DNA from 3 places in the Actinophytocola sp. KF-1 genome. Region 1 is predicted to be linked to each of the others. Evidence: riboswitches for the same ligand, from Rfam matches in the RefSeq annotation. Region 1 holds a riboswitch; each other region holds the start of a gene.
What was found. Region 1 has a riboswitch for cobalamin ahead of ACYQ77_RS06705 (ribonucleoside-diphosphate reductase subunit alpha). Riboswitches for the same ligand answer to the same signal wherever they lie in the genome.

Region 1 (6,436 bases):
GCATGGACTCGTCGCGGAACACCCAGTTGGTGCCCGAGGCGAGGCCGTTGAGCAGACCACGGGAACGGAGGAAGTAGACGTAGGCGAAGGCGCCGTAGAAGAACAGGCCCTCGATGCACGCCGCGAAGCAGATCAGGTTCAGCAGGAACGCCCGCCGGTCCGCCCGGGTCTCGAGCCGGTTCAGGTGCTCGATCGAGTCGATCCACCGGAAGCAGAACTCGGCCTTGTCGCGGATGGACGGGATGTTCTCGACCGCCGCGAACGCGGCCGCCCGTTCCTTGTCGTCGGGCAGGTACGTGTCGAGCAGCGTCAGGTAGAACTGGACGTGCACGGCCTCCTCGAACAGCTGGCGTGACAGGTAGAGCCTGGCCTCGGGCGCGTTCACGTGCTGGTAGAGGTTCAGCACCAGGTTGTTCGCGACGATCGTGTCGCCGGTGGCGAAGAACGCGACGAGCCGGTTGACCAGGTGCCGTTCGGCGTCGGTCAGCTTGTTGAGGTCGGCGAGGTCGGAGTGCAGGTCGACCTCCTCGACCGTCCACGTGTTCTTGATGGCGTCGCGGAAGCGTTCGTAGAACAGCGGGTAGCGCATCGGGCGGAGTGTCAGGTCCATGCCGGGGTCGAGCAGGGCCTGCTTGCGTGCGGTGTTCTCGAGCGTGGTCACTGGCATGCCTCACATGACTCGGGGTTCTCCAGGGAGCAGGCGACCGCGGCGTCGTCCGCACCGGCGGGGACCGCGGCGCTCACCGTCGCCTGCTGGATGCGCGTCGCCGGGCGCGACCGCAGGTAGTACGTGGTCTTCAGGCCGCTCGCCCACGCGTACCGGTACATCGACGACAGCTTCCCGATGGTGGGCGACGCGACGAACAGGTTCAGCGACTGGCTCTGGTCGATGTACGGGCCACGCGCGGCGGCGAGGTCGATCAGTGCGCGCTGGGGCAGTTCCCACGCCGTGCGGAACAGGTGCTTCGCCTCGGCGGGGAGCCCCGCCAGGCCCTGCACCGAGCCGTCGTCCCGCTTGAGCTGGTCGCGGGTCGTGGCGGTCCACAGCCCGTGCTTCTTCAGTTCCGCCACCAGGTAGGCGTTGACCTGCAGGAACTCGCCGGACAGGGTCTCGCGCTTGAACACGTTGGACACCTGCGGCTCGATGCACTCGAAGCAGCCGGCGATCGACGCGATCGTTGCCGTCGGCGCGATCGCCACCAGCAGCGAGTTGCGCAGGCCGTGCTCGGCGACCTTCTCCCGCAGCGCGGCCCACCGGTCGGACTGCTTCGGCGTGACGCCCCACAGGTCGGGCTGCAGGTCGCCGCGCGCGGCGCGGGTCTGCGCGTACGCCGGGTGCGCGCCCGCCGACGCGGCCAGGTCCGCGGACGTCTCCAGCGCGGTGAGGTAGACCTCCTCGGCGAGCCGCGTCGACAGCTCCCGTGCCTCGTCGCTGTCGAACGGCAGGCGCAGCGTGAAGAACACGTCCTGCAGGCCCATCACGCCGAGCCCGACGGGACGCCAGCGCGGGTTGCTGCGCGCGGCCTCCCCGGTCGGGTAGTAGTTGATGTCGATCACGCGGTCGAGGAACGTGACCGCGGTGCGCACGGTCTCCCGCAGCCGCGCCCAGTCGACCTCGCCGCCCGCCACGTGCGCGCCGAGGTTGACCGAACCCAGGTTGCAGACGGCGGTCTCGTCGTCGGAGGTGACCTCGAGGATCTCCGTGCACAGGTTGGACAGGTGCACGACGTTGCCCGCTTCCGCCGTCTGGTTGCAGGTGCGGTTCGCGGTGTCCTTGAAGGTCATCCAGCCGTTGCCGGTCTGGGCCAGCGTGCGCATCATCTTCGCGTACAGGTCACGCGCCTTGACCGTGCGCACGGCCCGGCCCGCCTGCTCCGCGGCGCGGTACGCCTCGTCGAAGGCCTCGCCCCACAGGTCGGGCAGCTCCGGCAGTTCGTCCGGGTCGAACAGCGACCAGTCGGCGTCGGCCTCGACCCGGCGCATGAACTCGTCCGGGATCCAGTTGGCGATGTTGAGGTTGTGCGTGCGGCGCGCGTCCTCGCCCGTGTTGTCGCGCAGCTCGAGGAACTCCTCGATGTCCGGGTGCCAGGTCTCGAGGTAGACGCAGGCCGCGCCCTTGCGCCGCCCGCCCTGGTTGACCGCGGCGACCGACGCGTCGAGCGTGCGCAGCCAGGGGACGATGCCGTTGGAGTGGCCGTTGGTGCCGCGGATCAGCGCGCCGCGCGAGCGGACGCGTGACCACTGGATGCCGATGCCGCCCGCGAACTTCGACAGCCGTGCGACCTGGGCGTACCGCTCGTAGATCGACTCGAGTTCGTCGCGCGGCGAGTCCAGCAGGTAGCAGGACGACATCTGCGTGTGCCGGGTGCCGGAGTTGAACAGCGTCGGCGAGCCGGGGAGGTAGGCCAGGCTCGACATGAGCCGGTAGAAGCGGATCGCCTCGGCGGGTGTGTGCGACAGTCCACACGCGACGCGGAGGAGCCAGTACTGCGGGCGTTCGAGCACCGTGCGGCTGTTGGGGTGGCGGAGCAGGTAGCGGTCGTGGACGGTGCGCAGGCCGAAGTACTCGAACCGCCGGTCGGCGTCGTGGTCGATGGCGTCGTCGAGCTTGCGCGCGTGCGTGGCGACGAACGTGGCGGTGTCGTCGCCGATCAGGCCGAGGGAGTGGGCGGTGCTGATCGACTGGCTGAACGAGTGGATGCCGTGGCCGCGGACCTCCTTGTCGACGTACGTGGCGAGCAGGCGCGCCGCGAGCTTGGAGTACTCGGGCTCCTCGGCGACCAGCTCGGCGGCGGTCTGGATGGACAGCCGGTCGAGTTCTTCCGTGGTGGCGCCGTCGTAGAGCCCGTTGATCGTCTTCGTGGCGACGCGCTGCGGCTCCACCGCCGGGAGTCCGGTGGCACAGCGCGCGACCGCGCGGACGATCTTGCCGACGTCGACCGGTTCGGTTTCCCCACTGCGTTTCCGGACGCGCATGGTGTCCTGGATGGCGGTCAAGTGTTCTCCTCGCTTTGCGGGCGCGCGAGAGAACCCCGACCGGTGGGGTTGTCCCGCACGCCCTCCCTCGGGGCACGCGGACTGCACCCGGCCACGGGCGCGGCCGGGGGAGCGGGCAGGTCTTCGGACTCACGGGCAGACGCCTACTGACCGTCGCTTCCCGGACTCGCGTCCAGTGCTTCGTGACGGCGTTCGTTCCCGTTCACCGCTGCGGGGCAGTCCCGGACTCCCACCGGGTTCCCTCTTGCGACGACCACCGTGGCGCGGTGGCCGAACCAGCTCGCGATCACTATACATAGGGCCTTGATCGAAAACAGCACCCATATGTTGTGTCGGCGTGTCGCGTGACGAGGTTGTCCACAGCTCACCCGGTTGTCCACAGGGAAGATCGACAACCCGGGCCCTGTCGGTGCCCCCTGGTAGACTGGCAAGGCGGGTGGCCCCCGGGATCGGGTGGGGCTTGCGTACGCGCTGTCCTGGGTGGGCGGGGCAAGTGAGTTGCCCACAGGCACGATCGTCAGCGGCGTGTTGTCGGTGCCTGCCGGTGGAATCGGCGTCGGGGTGGCCCCGGGTTCGGGTAGGGGATGCCTGGGCGTGGATCACCACGCCCTTGGTCGAGACGGGGAACGGCACGAACGGATCGCAGGCGCGTACATTCGCGTCGTGCGTGCGGTCGTGTTGAGTGAGCCGGGGCCCGTGACCAACCTGTCCATTCAGGACCTCCCGATCCCCGAGCCGACCGACGGGTGGGTGCGGATCCGCGTGCGGGCGTTCGGGCTGAACCGGTCCGAACTGCACACCCGGCTCGGGCTCGCGCACGGTGTCACGTTCCCCCGCGTGCTCGGCATCGAGTGTGTCGGGGAGATCGACTCGCCGTGCGACCTGCCGCTGGGGCAGCAGGTCGCCACGATGATGGGCAACATGGGCCGCACCTACGACGGTGGCTACGCCGAGTACACCGTCGTCCCGCGTGGGCAGGTCATCCCGTTCACCTCCGACCTGCCCTGGTCCGTGCTCGGCGCGGTGCCCGAGACGCTGCAGACCGCGTACGGATCGCTCACCATCGGCGTCGGGCTGGCCGCCGGGGACACCGTGCTGATCCGCGGTGGCACGTCCTCCGTCGGGCTCGCCGCCGCCGCGCTCGCGGCCCGCATGGGCGCGACCGTCCTGTCGACGACCCGCAGCGCGTCGCGGCTGGACGCGCTGTCCGCGGTCGGGGTGGCGCACCCCCTCGTCGACGACGGGAACGTGGCCGCCCAGGTGCGCGCGCTGTACCCGTCGGGTGTGGACGGCGCGATCGAGCTGGTCGGGACGCCCACACTGCCGGACACGCTCGCCGCCGTGCGTGTGCAGGGCACCGTGTGCTTCACCGGGATGCTCTCGAACGAATGGATCGTGCCGGAGTTCTACCCGATCGGGTACTTGCCGAAGGGGGTGCGGCTGACCGGGTACGGCGGGGAGGCCGGCGACCTGCCCGCGGACGTGCTCCAGGAGGCGCTGGACGACATCGCCGCGGGCCGGCTCTCGCTCGGCGAGCCCACCGTCTACGCCATGGACGACATCCGCGCGGCCCACGACGACATGGAGCACAACCGCGTCTACGGCAAGCAGGTGGTCACCGTCGCGTGAGCCGGTGCACCGGCTTCGGGTACGACGGCTGGAACGACGCCGGTGCGGTGACCGCCGTGCTCGTCGTGCCGCACGCCGCGTCCGCCGCCCGGATCGCCGCCGTGCACGCCTCGTCCAGCGTCGTGGGCGGCCACGCCACCCGCAGGTTGAACACCGCCCGCGCGGTCGCCGCCGTCGGCGGGCCCGGCACGTCGAGCGTCGGCGCCGTGCCGCCGGACGTCACGCTGCCCTTCGCCATGCCCTCCTCGGCCTCGACGCTCACCTTCACGTGCCCCACCAACGTGTCCGCCGCCGCGCGCGACAGCGACGCGAGCGCCACCCGCGCCCACCGTCCCGGGTCGAACGGGCCGGTCACCACGACCTCGTGGTTCAGCCACGCCAGCGCCGCCTCGGCGGCCGCGTACCGGTCGTAGTCCAGCGCCTCGTCCGGTCGGTCCTCGACGTCGCCTGCCAGCCACCGGTCCAGGAGAGCGGCGACCGAGCCCGAGCGTGCCGAGTACGGGACCACCTCCGCCGACGGGTTGCGGCGCCGCAGGTCCGACACCAGCGCCGGGACGCCGACGCCCAGCAGGTCCACCTTGTTCAGCGCCAGGACGTCGGCCTCCGCCAGCTGGTGGGCGTACAGGTATGCCGTGTCGTCGTCGAGGCCCGCGGTCCACGCCCGCGCGAAAGCCCGGTACCGCACGGGATCCACGATCGTCGTCAACGGCGCCACCCGCAGTGTGTCGCCGTGGTAGGCGCGCAGCGGGCGCACCACGGTCGCGCGCAGGTCGGTGCAGCTGCCCACCGCCTCCGCCAGCACGACGTCCGCGCCGCCCGCGACGAGCGTCGTCGTCACCTCGGCCAGATCGGTGAAACGACAGCAGAAACACCCGTCGAGCACCTCGCCGACCGCGTCCGTCACGGTCCGCGCCAGCCGCGTGTCCACGAGGTCGCGGCCCTGGTCGTTGGTGACGATCGCGGGGCGGTGGCCGCGGGCACGCAGTTCCCGGGCCGCCGCGAGGAGAGTGGTGGTCTTCCCGGCGCCCAGGAAGCCGCTCACCGGTACGAAGATGGCCATGTAATCGATTACCCCACGAGGTCGACGGTCAGGGTGGTGCCTGCTCGCACGGTCTTCGCCTTCGGCAGCGTGACCAGCACCCGCGCACCGGTCTGCTGGAAGGGAGTGCGCTCGCCCTGCACGGTCACCACGCGGACCCGGCCCGTGACCTCGAACGCCAGGGTCGACAGGCGCACCGTGCCGTACCGCACCTCGACCGCGCACGTCTGCCTGGCGCCACGGCGTTGCTGGCGGTACAGGCCCCAGCCCTCGGCCGCGGTGAACGCCGCGCGGAAGTCCGCAGGCGTGATCTTCGGCGCGAAGCCGAGGTGGCCGCGCGGGCCGTGGTACTCGTAGCCGCAGACCGCGAGGTACACGCCGTGGCTCATCATCGCCCGCGCGTAGTGGTCGCTGCACTCGATCTCGTTGTACGGGTTGCGTTTCGCGGCGTGGTGCCGGTCGTGGACGGCACGTGTCACGGCGAGGCCCTCGGCCACCATGCCCGCGTCCACCAGGCCGGCCGCGAACTGGTATTCCTGCCCGGTCCACACCTCGTTGAAGTAGCCGACGACCCCGCCGCCCCCCGCTTCGGTCGACCCGCCGTGCGGCCACGTGCACATCAGCGTGCCCGCCTCGCCGGGCATCGCGTACACGCGTGGCGCCGGGATGCCCGGCGGCCGGTACGACGCCGCGTCCGGCACGAAGTTGTTCCGGAACACGCTCTCCAACGCGGTCCGCGTCTTGTCTGCCGGGAACACGCGGGGCAGGCCG
Region 2 (6,436 bases), on a different contig from region 1:
CGTGATCGCCGCACCGTCGTCGGGCAGCGGGAAGACCGTCGTGGCAACGGGTCTGATGGCCGCGCTGCGCAGGGCGGGGCACCGGGTGGCGCCGTTCAAGGTCGGCCCCGACTACATCGACCCCGGCTACCACACGCTCGCCGCCGGGCGGCCCGGCCGCAACCTCGACCCGGTGCTGGTCGGCGAGTCCCTCGTGGGAGCGCTCTTCGCGCACGGGTCCGCAGGCGCGGACATCGCGGTCGTCGAGGGCGTGATGGGGTTGTTCGACGGGAAGGTGGGCGCGGACGGCTTCGGCTCCACGGCCCACGTGGCGGAGCTGCTCGGCGCGCCGGTGGTGCTGGTCGTCGACACGCGCGGGCACAGCTCGAGCATCGCCGCGCTGCTGCACGGGTTCCGCACGTGGCGGCCCGGGGTGCGGCTCGCCGGGGTGGTCCTCAACCAGGTCGGGTCCGACCGGCACGAGGCGGTGCTGCGTGACGCGTGCGAGGACGTCGGGCTCGCCGTGCTCGGTGTGCTGCGCAGGAACGCGGCGGTCGACGTGCCGTCCCGCCACCTCGGCCTGGTCACCGCCGCGGAACACGGCCCGGCCGCGGTGCGTGCCGTCGACGCGATCGCCGACCTGGTGGCCTGCGGGGTGGACCTGTCCTCGATCGTCCACTTGGCACAGTCGGGTGCCGGGTTCCCGCCGTGGGAACCGGACATCGAACCGGTGCCGGGCAGGCCGGTCGTCGCGGTGGCGGGCGGACCCGCGTTCACGTTCGGCTACGCGGAGCACGTCGAGCTGCTGCGCATCGCGGGCGCGGAGGTCGCGGTCGTCGACCCGTTGCGGGACGCGGACCTGCCCGACGGCACCGCGGGTCTCGTGCTGCCGGGTGGTTTTCCCGAGCAGTACGCGGCGGAACTGTCCGCCAACAGGGCGTTGCGGCAGGCGGTGGCGGCCGCGGCTCTGCCCGTGCACGCCGAATGCGCGGGCATGCTGTACCTCACGCGGTCGCTCGACGGTCACCCGATGTGCGGGGTGCTGCCGGCGGACGCGACGATGACGAGCCGCCTCACCCTGGGCTACCGGGACGTGGTGGCACCGCACGACTCCGTGCTGCACCCGGCCGGTACACGGCTCACGGGGCACGAGTTCCACCGCACCACCGTCACCCCGGCCCACGGCGACCAGCCTGCGTGGCGGTGGCGTGGCGGCGCGGACGGGTTCGCGGGTCCGCGCCTCCACGCGTCCTATGTGCACACTCACCCGGCGGCGAGCCCGACCTCCGTCGCCCGTTTCGTTGCGCGCTGCGCCATGCGCTCCAGCAGCACCGCGAACGCGACGCCGAGCCCCACCCACAACACGGCCTGAGTGCCGAGCGAGGCGACGCGGAAGTCCCACAGCGTCCGCGCCGGGAAGCCGGCGGGGAGCTCGTCGAACCGCGGCAGCAACGCGGCGACGACGGCCACCGCGACGACGTATCCCGCGCAGGCGCCGACCCGTGCGAGCCACCAGGAACGGGCGGCGGCGCGGACCGCGACCACCGCGAGCGCCAGCGACAACGTCATCATCGCGAAGTACGCGGCGGTGCGGTCGCCGATCGTCTCGGCGCGCCCGACCGCGGGCGGGTTGGGCGGGTAGACGAGGAACGGCACGAACGCGACAGCCACGAAACCGATGGCGGTCAACGCGAACGCGGTCGCGCGCGGTGTCGCCGTGCCGATCCGCCCGTGGGCGAAGGCGAACGCGAGCGAGAACAGCCCGCCGAGCGCGGCGCCGAACGCACAGGTGGCGATGGCGAGCCCGACGGTGCTCTGCACGTCCCGGCTGACCTCGGCGGCGCCGTGGTCGTGGCTGTGCTCGCCGGATTCCTCGATCGAGATGGCGACCTCGACCGGCGGTTCCCCGGCCACGGCGGCGAATCCGAACGCGAACACCCCGCCGATCAGCCCGGCGAGGAGGCCCCAGACCAGCAGGGAGCGCATCAGTGGCACGGGAAGCCGAGCAGGTGGCGACCGTCGTGCACGAGTTCGTGCAGGTAGGTGCCGTCGAACACGGACAGGGCACCCTGTTCCGTGCTGACGAAGTACATCACGATGACGAACAGCAGTCCCGCGAACACCGCCCACGGCAGGATCTGCCGGACCGGGATGACGGGGATCTGAAGGGGGACGGGCGCGTGCGCGGCCTGCGTCATGTCGCCTCCTCGGGCTCGTGCGGCCCGGTCAGTGGAGCGTTTCGACGGCGGAGGGTCTGACTCGTGGCCCGGGGGACACATACAGCGGCGCGACCGTGCCGGGTTCTCACCGGCTTCCTCGTACCATCAGGTCCCTCGCAACGTATTCAGCCCGGTCGTCCCTTGTCAACAGGAGAACGATGACGATGCGTCTCGTCCTGGTCTGCCACGGCGCCACGTCGGCGACACGCCGTGCCGCGTTCCCCGCCGACGAGCCACTGGCGGAGCCGGACGTGGTCCTCGACCCGCTGCGCGCCGACGTGACGTTCTGCACGCCCGAGCTCCGGTGCCGCCAGACCGCGGCCGCGCTGGGCCTGGACCCGGTGCCGGACAACGGACTGCGCGACCTGGCCCACGGCGACTGGCGCGGCCGCACCCTCGACGAGGTGGCCGCCGACGACCCGGCCGCGGTACACGCGTGGCTGACCGATCCCGACGCCGCACCCCACGGCGGTGAGTCCATTCGGGACTTCCTCGACCGCATCGCCGCGTGGCTGGACGCGTTGCCCCTCGACCACCACCGCGTGGCCGCGATCGTCACCCCGGCCATCGTGAAGGCGGCCGTCGTGCACGCGGTGCTGGGCACGCCGGGGTCCTTCTGGCGGATCGACGTGCCCCCGTTGTCGCGGACGGTGCTGTCGGGCCGCCCCACGTCGTGGACACTCCGGTTGCCCGTCAACGGGTGAGGGACCGGCGCGAGCGCGGGAACGGTGCTCGTCGAGCACGCACCTCGCGGACGCTCCGATGGCCGGTCACCCGTCGGGAACGGCGCAGCCGAGGGCCATGGCGCGGCCGATCCGGGTGGCAGCGGACCGCATCAACCACGCACCCGACCATTCGGCGCATGCGACCAGGTACCCGCGCGCTGATCACCACCCGGGAGTCTCGCCGAGGAGCTGCGCCACCTCCGACGGTCAACCCGCCCCGCGCAAGCGCGGTAACACGGCCCGACCCAGCAGGCCGACGCCGTAGCGGTCGGTAGCGCCCGCCCGCGGAAAGCGTCCGGAACAAGGCTCCTCGCCGAGGACCCGCGCTCGACCAGCACCGGCTCGGGCTTATCCGGACGCGTGGTGCCGCGCCGCGGGAAGCGAAAGATCCATCCGGTGGAAGCGGACCGCATCAACCACGCCCGACCATTCGACGCAAGCTCAGATCACCACCCGGCGTCTCGCCGAGGAGCTGCGCCGGTCAGCCCGCCTCGCGCAAGCGCGGTAACACGGCCCGGCCCAGCAGGTCCACGCCGTGGCGGTCGGTGGTGCCGTGCGGGGTGCCGAACTCGACCCGGGTCGCGCCTGCCGCGAACAACGTCTGCGCGTGCTCGGCCACGTCGTCCGGCGTGCCGGCGAAGCAGAACCGGTCGAGCAACTCATCGGGGATGAGCCGGCCCGCGTCCTCGTGCGCGCCTGCGGCGACCAGTTCCCGCAGCCGCGCCGCCAGTTCCGGATCCACCGCCACCGTGCGGTCCAGCGCGGCGACCACGTCCACGTACATGGCGACCTCCGCCCGTGCCCGCGCTCTCGCGACGGCACGGTCCTCGTCCACCACCGTCACGGCGCCGGCGACCACGCCGACCTCCGCCTCGCCGAGCCACGACCGCATCAACGCCACCATGTCCGGGTTGGCGCAGCCGCCCAGCTTCACCTCGTCCGCGCACCCGGCGGCCACCTCGGCGCCACGCGGTCCCCACGTGCCGATGAGCACGTCCACCCGCTCCCGGTGGACCGGGTACCGCGCGAACCCCGGCGCGACCCGGAACACCGCACCCTCGTAGGCCTCGCCGCGCAGCACCGCGCCGACCACGGCGACCGCCTCCCGCAGCGTCCGCAGTGGACGGTCGGCGGTGACGCCCGCGCGGTCGAGCCACGAACCGCGCGTGAGCCCGAGGTAGGCACGGCCCCGGGACACCAGGTCGAGGGCCGCGACCTGGCCCGCGATCTCGACGGGATGGGTGAGGTACGGGTTGAGGCACGCGGCGCCGAGCCGGACCCTGCTGGTGTGCGTGGCCATCACGAGCAGCGGGCACAGCGACGGCTGGTACCCCAGGTCGTTGAACACCGACACCCCGTCGAACCCGAACGACTCGGCCGCGACGGCCAGCGCCGCGTACTCGGCCTCGGTCTTGTCGGTCTGGAACGCCAGGCTGACCGCGCGTGTCACGTCAGGTCCTGTGTGGACATCCGGGACACGCCGGTGCGCTCGATGCGCATGATCAGCCGCTCCTCCGGGTCGGGGCAGGCGACCTCGCTGTCGGCCGCCAGCCAGTCACCGGCGGCGAGCGCCCGCTGCTTGGCGGGCAGCAGCGGCAGCACGGCGGCCATGGCGTACAGGCAGAAGTGCCGCCCATCGGGAATCGTCACGTGGCTCGACTCGCGCACCTCGAAGAAGTCACCCGGCCGCAGCCCGCACACCGACCGCCCCTCGATCCGGTCGACGACGACGCGCAGGTCGTACAGCTCCATCTCCCCGCTCACCGGCCCACCGCCCTGCCGAGGTCGTCCCGGTACACGACGCCGTCCTTCATCACGAACCGCAGCGTCCGCAGCGCCGAGACGCTCCTGGTCGGGTCGTCGCGCATGGCGATCAGGTCGGCCCGCTTGCCCGGTTCGACCGTCCCGGTGCGACCGTCCACACCGAGCCACCCGGCGGGCCGGATCGTCGCGGACCGCAGGGCGTCCAGGACCGGCATCCCCGCCTCGACCATGAACTCCAGCTCCCGCACGGTCGCCGTGGTGTCGTCGAACGGCGCGTGCGGCGGCATGTCGCTGCCCATCGCGATGTCCACCCCGCTCGCGAGCGCGTGCCGGAGGCTGTCCCAGTGCGCGGGGCCCGCGCTCAACGCGCGGTCGATCATCCACGTTGGCACGCCGTTGGCGACGAAGAACTCCGCGCACCGGCTGACCACGATGGTCGGCACGTACCAGACCCGCCGCGCCGCCATCAGCTCCGTCACCTGTCCGGTGAGCTGGTAGCCGTGCTCCACGCAGTCCAGGCCCAGCTCGACCGCCCGCGCGACGACGTCGGCGGGCCCGGCGTGCGCGGTGACCTTGCGGCCCCAGTCGTGCGCGACGCGCAGGACGGCGGCCATCTCGTCGTCGTCGAGCTGCGGGGTGTCGAGGTGCTCGTGCTCGCCCGCGATGCCCCCGGACACGCAGACCTTGATCAGGTCCGCGCCCGCCCGCAGCTGCTCGCGCGTGGCGCGGCGGAACCCGTCGGCGCCGTCGGCCTCCAGGCCGTCGGCGTCCCACCCGTGCCCGCCGGTGCAGCACAGGGCGTGCCCGGCGGTGAAGATCCGGGGCCCGTCGACGGCACCGGCGTCGATCGCCTTGCGCAGCGCGAAGTCCGCGTAGCCGCGCTCCCCCACCAGCCGCACGGTGGTGACCCCGGCCCGCAGGGTGCGGCGCGCGGAGTCGGCCATCAGCAGCACCAGCTCGGCCGGGTTCGCGCGGTGGACGGTGTCGGCGAGCGGACCGGGCAGGGCGAGTCCGAAGTGGACATGCATGTTGGTGAGCCCGGCCATGACGTGGTCCCCGTCGAGGTCGACGACGCGGGTGCCGCGCGGCGCCTCGGCGCGCACGTCGTCGGAGCCACCGACCGCGCGGATGGCGCCGTCCCCGCCCACCCAGATCCCGGTGTCGTGCCGGACGTCGTCACCCCGGCCGTCGAACAGCGCGCAGTTGACGAGAACCAGGTCCACAGCGGCCATCCTAGGCCGGGACACCGTGGTGCCGTCCCCCCGGCGCGAGGGGACGGCACCACGAGTGGGTCAGCTGCGCACGTAGTTCGCGATCGACGCCAGGACCGACGTGTCGGTCAGGAAGCCGATGTGCGTCGTGCAGGCCACCAGGTTGTTGGTCGCCCCGTCGAGCCGCGTGCTGGTGTACGGCAGGATGACGCCGTCACACGGGGAGTACCACGTGGCGTAGCGCGTGGCGCCCGGCGTCTCGTCACCCGACGAGATCTGGGCGATGAACGCCGAACCCGGGTACATCTGCTGGCACGTGATGAACACCAGGCACGCCCCGGCCGCGGTGGTGCCGTGGTTGGCACCGGCGATCGACGCGAGGTGGCTGACGTTGGCGTTGCCGCCCAGCACCTTCAGGTAGTACTGGCTGACCAGACCGCCCATCGAGTGGTTGACGATGGCGACCTTGCTGGCACCGGTGCGCGTCTTGACCTGGTTGACGTAGCTCGCCAGGCCGCGGGCGTTGGTGACGTTGTCG
Region 3 (6,436 bases), on a different contig from region 1:
GTGGTCGACCTCGGTGCCCTGCTTGCGGGACCACGACCAGCCCGCGCCCATCTTGTGCCACTCGACGGGCCCGCCCTGCCCGGTCCGTGCGTGCGTCTCGGCGAGCGCGAGGAGCGCGGTCTCCTCGCCGACCTTCCACTTGGCGGACTTGACGAACTGGAACACGCCGATCGGCCAGCCCTGGTTCCACGCCCGCAACGCGAGCCCGAACGCGGCCGTCGACTTGCCCTTCATCGGTCCGGTGTGGACGATCAGCAGGGGGCGGTTGCGGCGCTGACGCGTGGTGAGCCCGTCGTCGGGGACCGCCTCCGGTTTCCCCCGCGGCATCAGGCAGCGCTCCGCGCGGCACGCACCACGCCGGTGACGTGGCCGGCGGACAGCTCGTCGAGCCGCACGTGCGTGCCCCGCAACGCCACCGCGAGCCGCGCGGGGATGCCGAGCCGCACCGGGCCGCGTTCGCAGTCGACGACCACGCTCGCGACCCCGTCCGCCGCCAGCAAACCGGCGGCGCGCAGGGCGTCCGCCACCGGGTCGGCACGCAGCGGCACGGTGGCCCGGCCGTCGGTGACGACCACGAGCAGCGGCCGTCGTCGCGGATCCCGCAACCGTTCCGTGGCCAGGGTCCGGTGTGCGCGGAGCAACCCGGTCGCGAGCGGCGTGCGGCCGCCGGTGGACAGGCGGCGCAGTCGTGCCACGGCCGCCTCGACCGACGACGTCGGCGGCAGCACGAGGTCCGCCGAGTCGCCGCGGAAGGTGACGAGACCGACCTTGTCGCGGCGCTGGTAGGCGTCGAGCAGCAGCGAGAGCACCGCGCCCGTGACCGCCGACATCCGCTTTCGCGCCGCCATCGACCCGGACGCGTCCACGGCGAACAGCACGAGGTTGCTCTCCTTGCCTTCCCGCACGTCACGGCGCACGTCGTCGCGCCGCAGCACGATGCCCGGCCCGCTCCTGCCGCGCGCGAGCTGGTGCGGCGCGGCGGCGGCGAGCGTGCCTGCGAGGTGCAGGCCATGACCCCGGCCCTGCGCGGCGCGGAGCGTGCGGCCGAACCCCGAGCGGGCGCGGGACCGCCGGCCCGGCGCGCCCTCGCCGACGCCGTCGACGGACAGGAGCCGCGCACGGAACGCCGGATCCGGCACCCCTGCCGGTTGTGGCGCGGCACCGCCGTTCCCGGCGGGCGGACCGTCCGCGGTGTCCACGTCGGACTTGAGGGGCGCGCCGCCGGAACCGGGGCCACCGCCGGGGTCGTCGTCCGGTGGCGGCGGACCGGGATCGGCGTCGCGCAAGGCTTGCTGGAGCTGCTCCTCGTCGATGCCCGGCTCGTCGAACGGGTCGCGGCGCCTGCGGTGCGGCAGCGCCAGCCGCGCGGCGGCCTCGACGTCGGCCGCCGTGACCTCCTCGGCGCCGCGCCACGCCGCGTGCGCGACCGACGTGCGGGCCACCACGAGATCGGCACGCATGCCGTCCACGTCGAACGACGCGCACAGCGCGGCGATCCGGCGGACCTCGGCGTCCGGCAGCCGCACCGACGGCAGTGCCGCGCGCGCGGTGGCGATCCGCTGTGCCAGCGCGGTGTCCTCGGGCGCCCACCGCGCGGCGAAACCGGCCGGGTCGGCCTCGAACGCGAGCCGCCGCCGGACGACCTCGGTGCGCACCTCCACGTCCCGCGCCGCCGCCACCTCGACGGTGAGGCCGAACCGGTCGAGCAGCTGCGGCCGCAGCTCGCCCTCCTCGGGATTCATGGTGCCCACCAACAGGAACGACGCCGCGTGCGACACCGACACCCCGTCGCGTTCGACGTGCGCCCGGCCCATCGCCGCAGCGTCGAGGAGCAGGTCCACCAGGTGGTCGTGCAGCAGGTTGACCTCGTCGACGTACAGCACGCCGCGGTGCGCCGCGCTGAGCAGACCGGGCTGGTAGGCGCGCACCCCGGCGGTCAGCGCGCGTTCCAGGTCGAGCGACCCGACGAGCCGGTCCTCGGTGGCGCCCACCGGCAGCTCGACGAGCCGCGCGGGCCTCGTCGTGGCGGCACCGTCGTGCGGTGCGTCCGGGCAGGCGGGGTCGGGGGCGGCGGGATCGCAGCTGAACCGGCAGCCGTCGACCACCGTGACGGCGGGCAGCAACGCGGCGAGTCCACGCACGACGGTCGACTTCGCGGTGCCCTTCTCACCACGCACGAGAACCCCGCCGATGGCGGGGTGGACGGCGTTGAGCAGGAGGGCGAGGCGCAGGTCGTCGTGGCCGACGACGGCCGAGAACGGGTAGCCCGCGGTCATGCGCGATCCTTCCCCGGGTCCGCGCCCGAGATCGGTCTGCAGCGGGGGCCGAGTGTCTGGCTCACCGGTTTTCTCCGGCTCACAGTGGCGGGACCGCACCAGATTCGCGCTGGTTTCCTCGCACACCTCGCTGTTGGTTCCCTCGCATCGTGTCAGACACCGCGCCGAAAGTCGATTACGGTGCCCGGTCGTGGAACCCATCACCGTGGTCGGCATCGGTGCGGACGGCTGGGCCGGGCTCGCCGAGCAGGCCAGGAACGCCGTGGCCGGAGCCGAGGTCGTCATCGGCAGCGCGCGCCAGCTCGCGCTGCTGCCGGACGGCGGTGCGACGCGTGTCACGTGGCCGTCGCCGCTGCTGCCCGCCGTCGAACCAATGCTCGCCGAGCACGCCGGGCGGCGCGTGTGCGTGCTGGCGAGCGGGGACCCGATGTGCCACGGCATCGGCGGCACGCTGGTGCGGCTGCTCGGCGCGGACCGGGTGCGGGTGGTGCCGCACCCGTCGTCGGTGTCGCTCGCGTGCGCGCGGCTGGGCTGGCCGGTCGAGGACGTCGACGTCGTGAGCCTCGTCGGGCGGCCGGTGACGTCGTTGCTCGTGGTGCCGCACCGGCGGGTGCTCGTGCTGTCGGCCGGTGCGGACACGCCGGGACAGGTGGCCGCGCTGCTGACCGACCGCGGGTTCGGGCCGACCGCGATGACCGTGCTCGACGATCTCGGCGGCCCCGGCGAACGCAGGCAGGACGGCACCGCCGCGACCTGGTCGGCGACCGCGGGCCCGCTGAACGTGATCGCGCTCGACTGCCGCGCCACCCCCGGTGTCGTCCCGCTCGGCCGCACGCCCGGCCTGCCCGACGACGCGTACGACCACGACGGGCAGCTCACCAAGCGCGAGGTCCGGGCGATCACCCTCGCCGCGCTCGCGCCGCTGCCCGGCGAGGTGCTGTGGGACGTGGGCGCGGGCGCGGGCAGCGTCGCGATCGAGTGGATGCGCACGCACCCGTCCTGCGCGGCGGTGGCCGTGGAGTCACGGGCGGACCGCGCCGACGGGATCCGCCGCAACGCGGGCCTGCTCGGCGTGCCGGGCCTGCGCGTCGTCGAGGGCCGGGCACCGGCCGCGCTCGCGGACCTGCCGCGGCCGGACGCGGTGTTCGTCGGCGGCGGGCTGACCGGCGACGGCGTGGTCGAGGCGTGCTGGGCGGCGCTGCGCACGGGCGGCAGGCTCGTGGCGAACGCGGTGACGCTCGAGTCGGAGGCTGTGCTGACGCGGTGGCGGGCCGCGGTCGGTGGCACGCTGACCCGGATCGAGGTGAGCCGCGCCGCACTGGTGGGCGGGTTCACCGGCTGGAAGCCCATGATGCCGGTGACGCAGTGGCAGGTGACGAGAGAGGGGACGGGCACATGACGGTGCACTTCGTCGGGGCGGGACCGGGCGCGGCGGACCTGATCACGGTGCGGGCGCAGCGGCTGATCGCGACGACGCCGGTGTGCCTGTACGCGGGCAGCCTCGTGCCGCCGTCGGTGCTGGCCGACTGCCCGCCCGGCGCGCGGCTCGTGGACACCGCGGACCTGACGCTGGACCGGATCGTCGCGGAGCTGGTGGCGGAACACCGGCGCGGCAACGACGTGGTGCGGCTGCACTCCGGCGACCCGTCGGTGTTCAGCGCGGTCGCCGAGCAGGCACGCAGGCTGGACGCCGAGGGTGTGCCGTACGAGATCGTGCCCGGCGTGCCCGCGTTCGCGGCCGCGGCGGCGACGCTCGGCCGGGAGCTGACCGTGCCCGGGGTGGGCCAGACGGTGGTGCTGACGCGGATCTCGGCGCGTGCCACCGCGATGCCGCCCGGGGAGGACCTCGCGTCGCTGGGCCGGTCGCGGTCGACGATGGTGCTGCACCTGGCCGTGCAGCGGATCGACCAGGTCGTCGAGGAGCTGCTGCCGAACTACGGGCCGGACTGCCCGGTCGCCGTGGTGGCGTACGCGTCGCGGCCGGAGGAGGTGGTGCTGCGCGGCACGCTCGCGACCATCGCGGCGCAGGTCCACGAGGCGGGCGTGCGGCGGACCGCGGTGATCATCGTGGGCGAGGTGCTCACGGCGGAGGGCTTCCCGGACTCGCACCTCTACTCGACGGCGCGCGTCCGGCCAGGCGCCCAGACCGGTCGATGACCAGCACCTCGACCTCGACAGGCGCCCCCGCGAGGACCTTCCCGGCCTCGTGGCGGGCGGCCTCGGCGACCCGGTCGGCGAGCGGCACCCCGGCGGCCCGCGCGAGCTGCAGCGCCTCCATCGCGGTGTTGGCGGTGGCCAGATGAGGCAGGCCCGCGCGTTCGGCGAGGCGGTCGAGGTTGACCTGCGACCGTCCCGAGTGGAGGTCGAGGTGCCCGTCGGCGAGCTTGGACAGCTTCGCGAACCCGCCCGCGATGGTGAGCTGGTCGACGGGGTGGCGCCGGAGGTACTTCAGGGCGGCGCCCGCGAAGTCGCCCATGTCGAGCAGGGCGTCCTCGGGCAGCCCGTACAGCTCCGCGACGGCCTTCTCCGACGTGCTGCCGGTGCACGCGGCGACGTGCCGGTGCCCGGCCGCGCGGGCGACGTCGACCCCGCGGCGGATGCTGTCGATCCACGCGGAGCACGAGTACGGGATCACCACCCCGGTCGTGCCCAAAATGGACAGTCCGCCGAGGATGCCGAGGCGCGGGTTCCAGGTGTGCCGCGCCAGCTCCGCCCCGTCGTCGACGGACACCTCGACGACCACGTCGGTGCCGCCCACCTCGGCGATCGCCGCCCGGATCAGCTGCCGCGGCACGGGGTTGATGGCGGGCTCGCCGACGGGGAGCGGCAGGCCGGGTTTGGTGACCGTGCCGACGCCGGGACCGGCGCGGAAGGTCACGCCGCTGCCCGGCGGCCCGTGCCGGACGGTCACGCGGATGGTGGCGCCGTGCGTGACGTCGGGATCGTCCCCGGCGTCCTTGACCACGGCGGCCATGGCGGCGTCGGCGGTGAGGTCGGTCTGCGAGAGCGCGAAGGAGGGCGTGTGGCCCTTGGGGAGCACGATCCGGACGGGGTCGGGGAACTCACCGGTGAGCAGCGCGGCACACGCGGCCTTCGCGGCCGCTGTCGCGCAGGCGCCGGTGGTCCAGCCACGGCGCAGGGGAGTGCTCACGGGCCCAGCCTGCCACCCCCTCGGCCCGCCTGCCGCCCCACCCACCCGGCTGCGGTGTCCTCGACGCGCCTGTCAGGACACCCGGCCTGCCAGACGCAGCCGATTGAACGGTCCATTCAATCGGCCAGGGGGACCCCCGGTTTTCATGCTACCGGCGGGCACCGACAATTCCGGCCGCTGCGGGACACGCCGACGGGAGACGGGCCGCCGGGTGTGATGAAGGGAGCCTTCGTCCGGCTCAGCGGGGCGGGGGCCGGCCGGTGAACCGTTGCGTTGCCATCCTCGGCGGCACCTCGGAGGCTCGCGACCTCGCCGCCGAGCTGGCCGGGCGGCGCGGCCACCGCGTGATCTCCACCCTCGCCGGGCGGGTCGAGCGCCCCCGGTTGCCCGCCGGGGAGGTTCGCGTCGGTGGGTTCGGCGGTCCGCAGGGACTCGCCGACTGGCTGGCCGCGGAACAGGTCACCCACCTGGTCGACGCCACCCACCCGTTCGCCGAGCGGATCAGTGCCGCCGCCGCCAAAGCCGCCCGTTATGCCGGGATCCCGCACGTGCTCCTGCGCCGCCCCGGCTGGACACCACAGCCGGGGGACGACTGGCACTGGGCCGACTCCCTCCCCGAGGCCGCCGCCATGCTGCCCGGCCTCGGCACGCGGGTCTTCCTCACCACCGGCCGCCAGGGCCTCGCCGCGTTCGCCCGGTCCGACCGGTGGTTCCTCATCCGTTGCGTCGACCCGCCCGGCCTGCCGCTCCCCGCACGCAAGGTGCTGGTCCTCGCCCGCGGACCGTACACAGTGGACGGCGAGCGCGCGCTGATGACCGGCCACGACATCGACCTGCTCGTCACCAAGGACTCCGGCGGCGACCACACCGCGGCCAAGCTCACCGTGGCCCGCGAGCTGGGCGTCCCGGTCGTGGTCGTGCGCAGGCCCGCCCTGCCGGACGTGCCCGTCGTGGCGACCGTCGACGAGGTGCTCAGCTGGCTGGGTAGTGCCGGGGCGTGAACACCCGT

Region 2: it holds a riboswitch for cobalamin, as region 1 does, so the genes downstream of both, ACYQ77_RS43120 (CbtB domain-containing protein) here and ACYQ77_RS06705 (ribonucleoside-diphosphate reductase subunit alpha) in region 1, are expected to answer to the same signal.
Region 3: it holds a riboswitch for cobalamin, as region 1 does, so the genes downstream of both, ACYQ77_RS43100 (putative cobaltochelatase) here and ACYQ77_RS06705 (ribonucleoside-diphosphate reductase subunit alpha) in region 1, are expected to answer to the same signal.

The regions. Positions count from the first base shown of each region.
Region 1 is NZ_BAAFVK010000002.1:191,657-198,092, forward strand. It holds gene ACYQ77_RS06700 (ribonucleotide-diphosphate reductase subunit beta) at 1-667, opposite strand, end outside; gene ACYQ77_RS06705 (ribonucleoside-diphosphate reductase subunit alpha) at 658-2,997, opposite strand; cobalamin riboswitch at 3,095-3,292, opposite strand; gene ACYQ77_RS06710 (zinc-binding dehydrogenase) at 3,661-4,626, shown strand; gene ACYQ77_RS06715 (GTP-binding protein) at 4,613-5,686, opposite strand; gene ACYQ77_RS06720 (GH116 family glycosyl hydrolase) at 5,695-6,436, opposite strand, start outside.
Region 2 is NZ_BAAFVK010000024.1:14,051-20,486, forward strand. It holds gene ACYQ77_RS43110 (cobyrinate a,c-diamide synthase) at 1-1,351, shown strand, start outside; gene ACYQ77_RS43115 (CbtA family protein) at 1,243-1,965, opposite strand; gene ACYQ77_RS43120 (CbtB domain-containing protein) at 1,965-2,177, opposite strand; cobalamin riboswitch at 2,210-2,356, opposite strand; gene ACYQ77_RS43125 (histidine phosphatase family protein) at 2,357-2,902, shown strand; gene ACYQ77_RS43130 (LLM class flavin-dependent oxidoreductase) at 3,405-4,373, opposite strand; gene ACYQ77_RS43135 (TIGR04076 family protein) at 4,370-4,687, opposite strand; gene ACYQ77_RS43140 (amidohydrolase family protein) at 4,684-5,910, opposite strand; gene ACYQ77_RS43145 (esterase/lipase family protein) at 5,980-6,436, opposite strand, start outside.
Region 3 is NZ_BAAFVK010000024.1:7,306-13,741, reverse strand. It holds gene cobO (cob(I)yrinic acid a,c-diamide adenosyltransferase) at 1-327, opposite strand, end outside; gene ACYQ77_RS43100 (putative cobaltochelatase) at 327-2,276, opposite strand; cobalamin riboswitch at 2,306-2,435, opposite strand; gene cbiE (precorrin-6y C5,15-methyltransferase (decarboxylating) subunit CbiE) at 2,467-3,675, shown strand; gene cobM (precorrin-4 C(11)-methyltransferase) at 3,672-4,433, shown strand; gene ACYQ77_RS43085 (cobalt-precorrin-5B (C(1))-methyltransferase) at 4,357-5,427, opposite strand; gene ACYQ77_RS43080 (cobalt-precorrin-6A reductase) at 5,688-6,428, shown strand; gene ACYQ77_RS43075 (precorrin-2 C(20)-methyltransferase) at 6,400-6,436, opposite strand, start outside.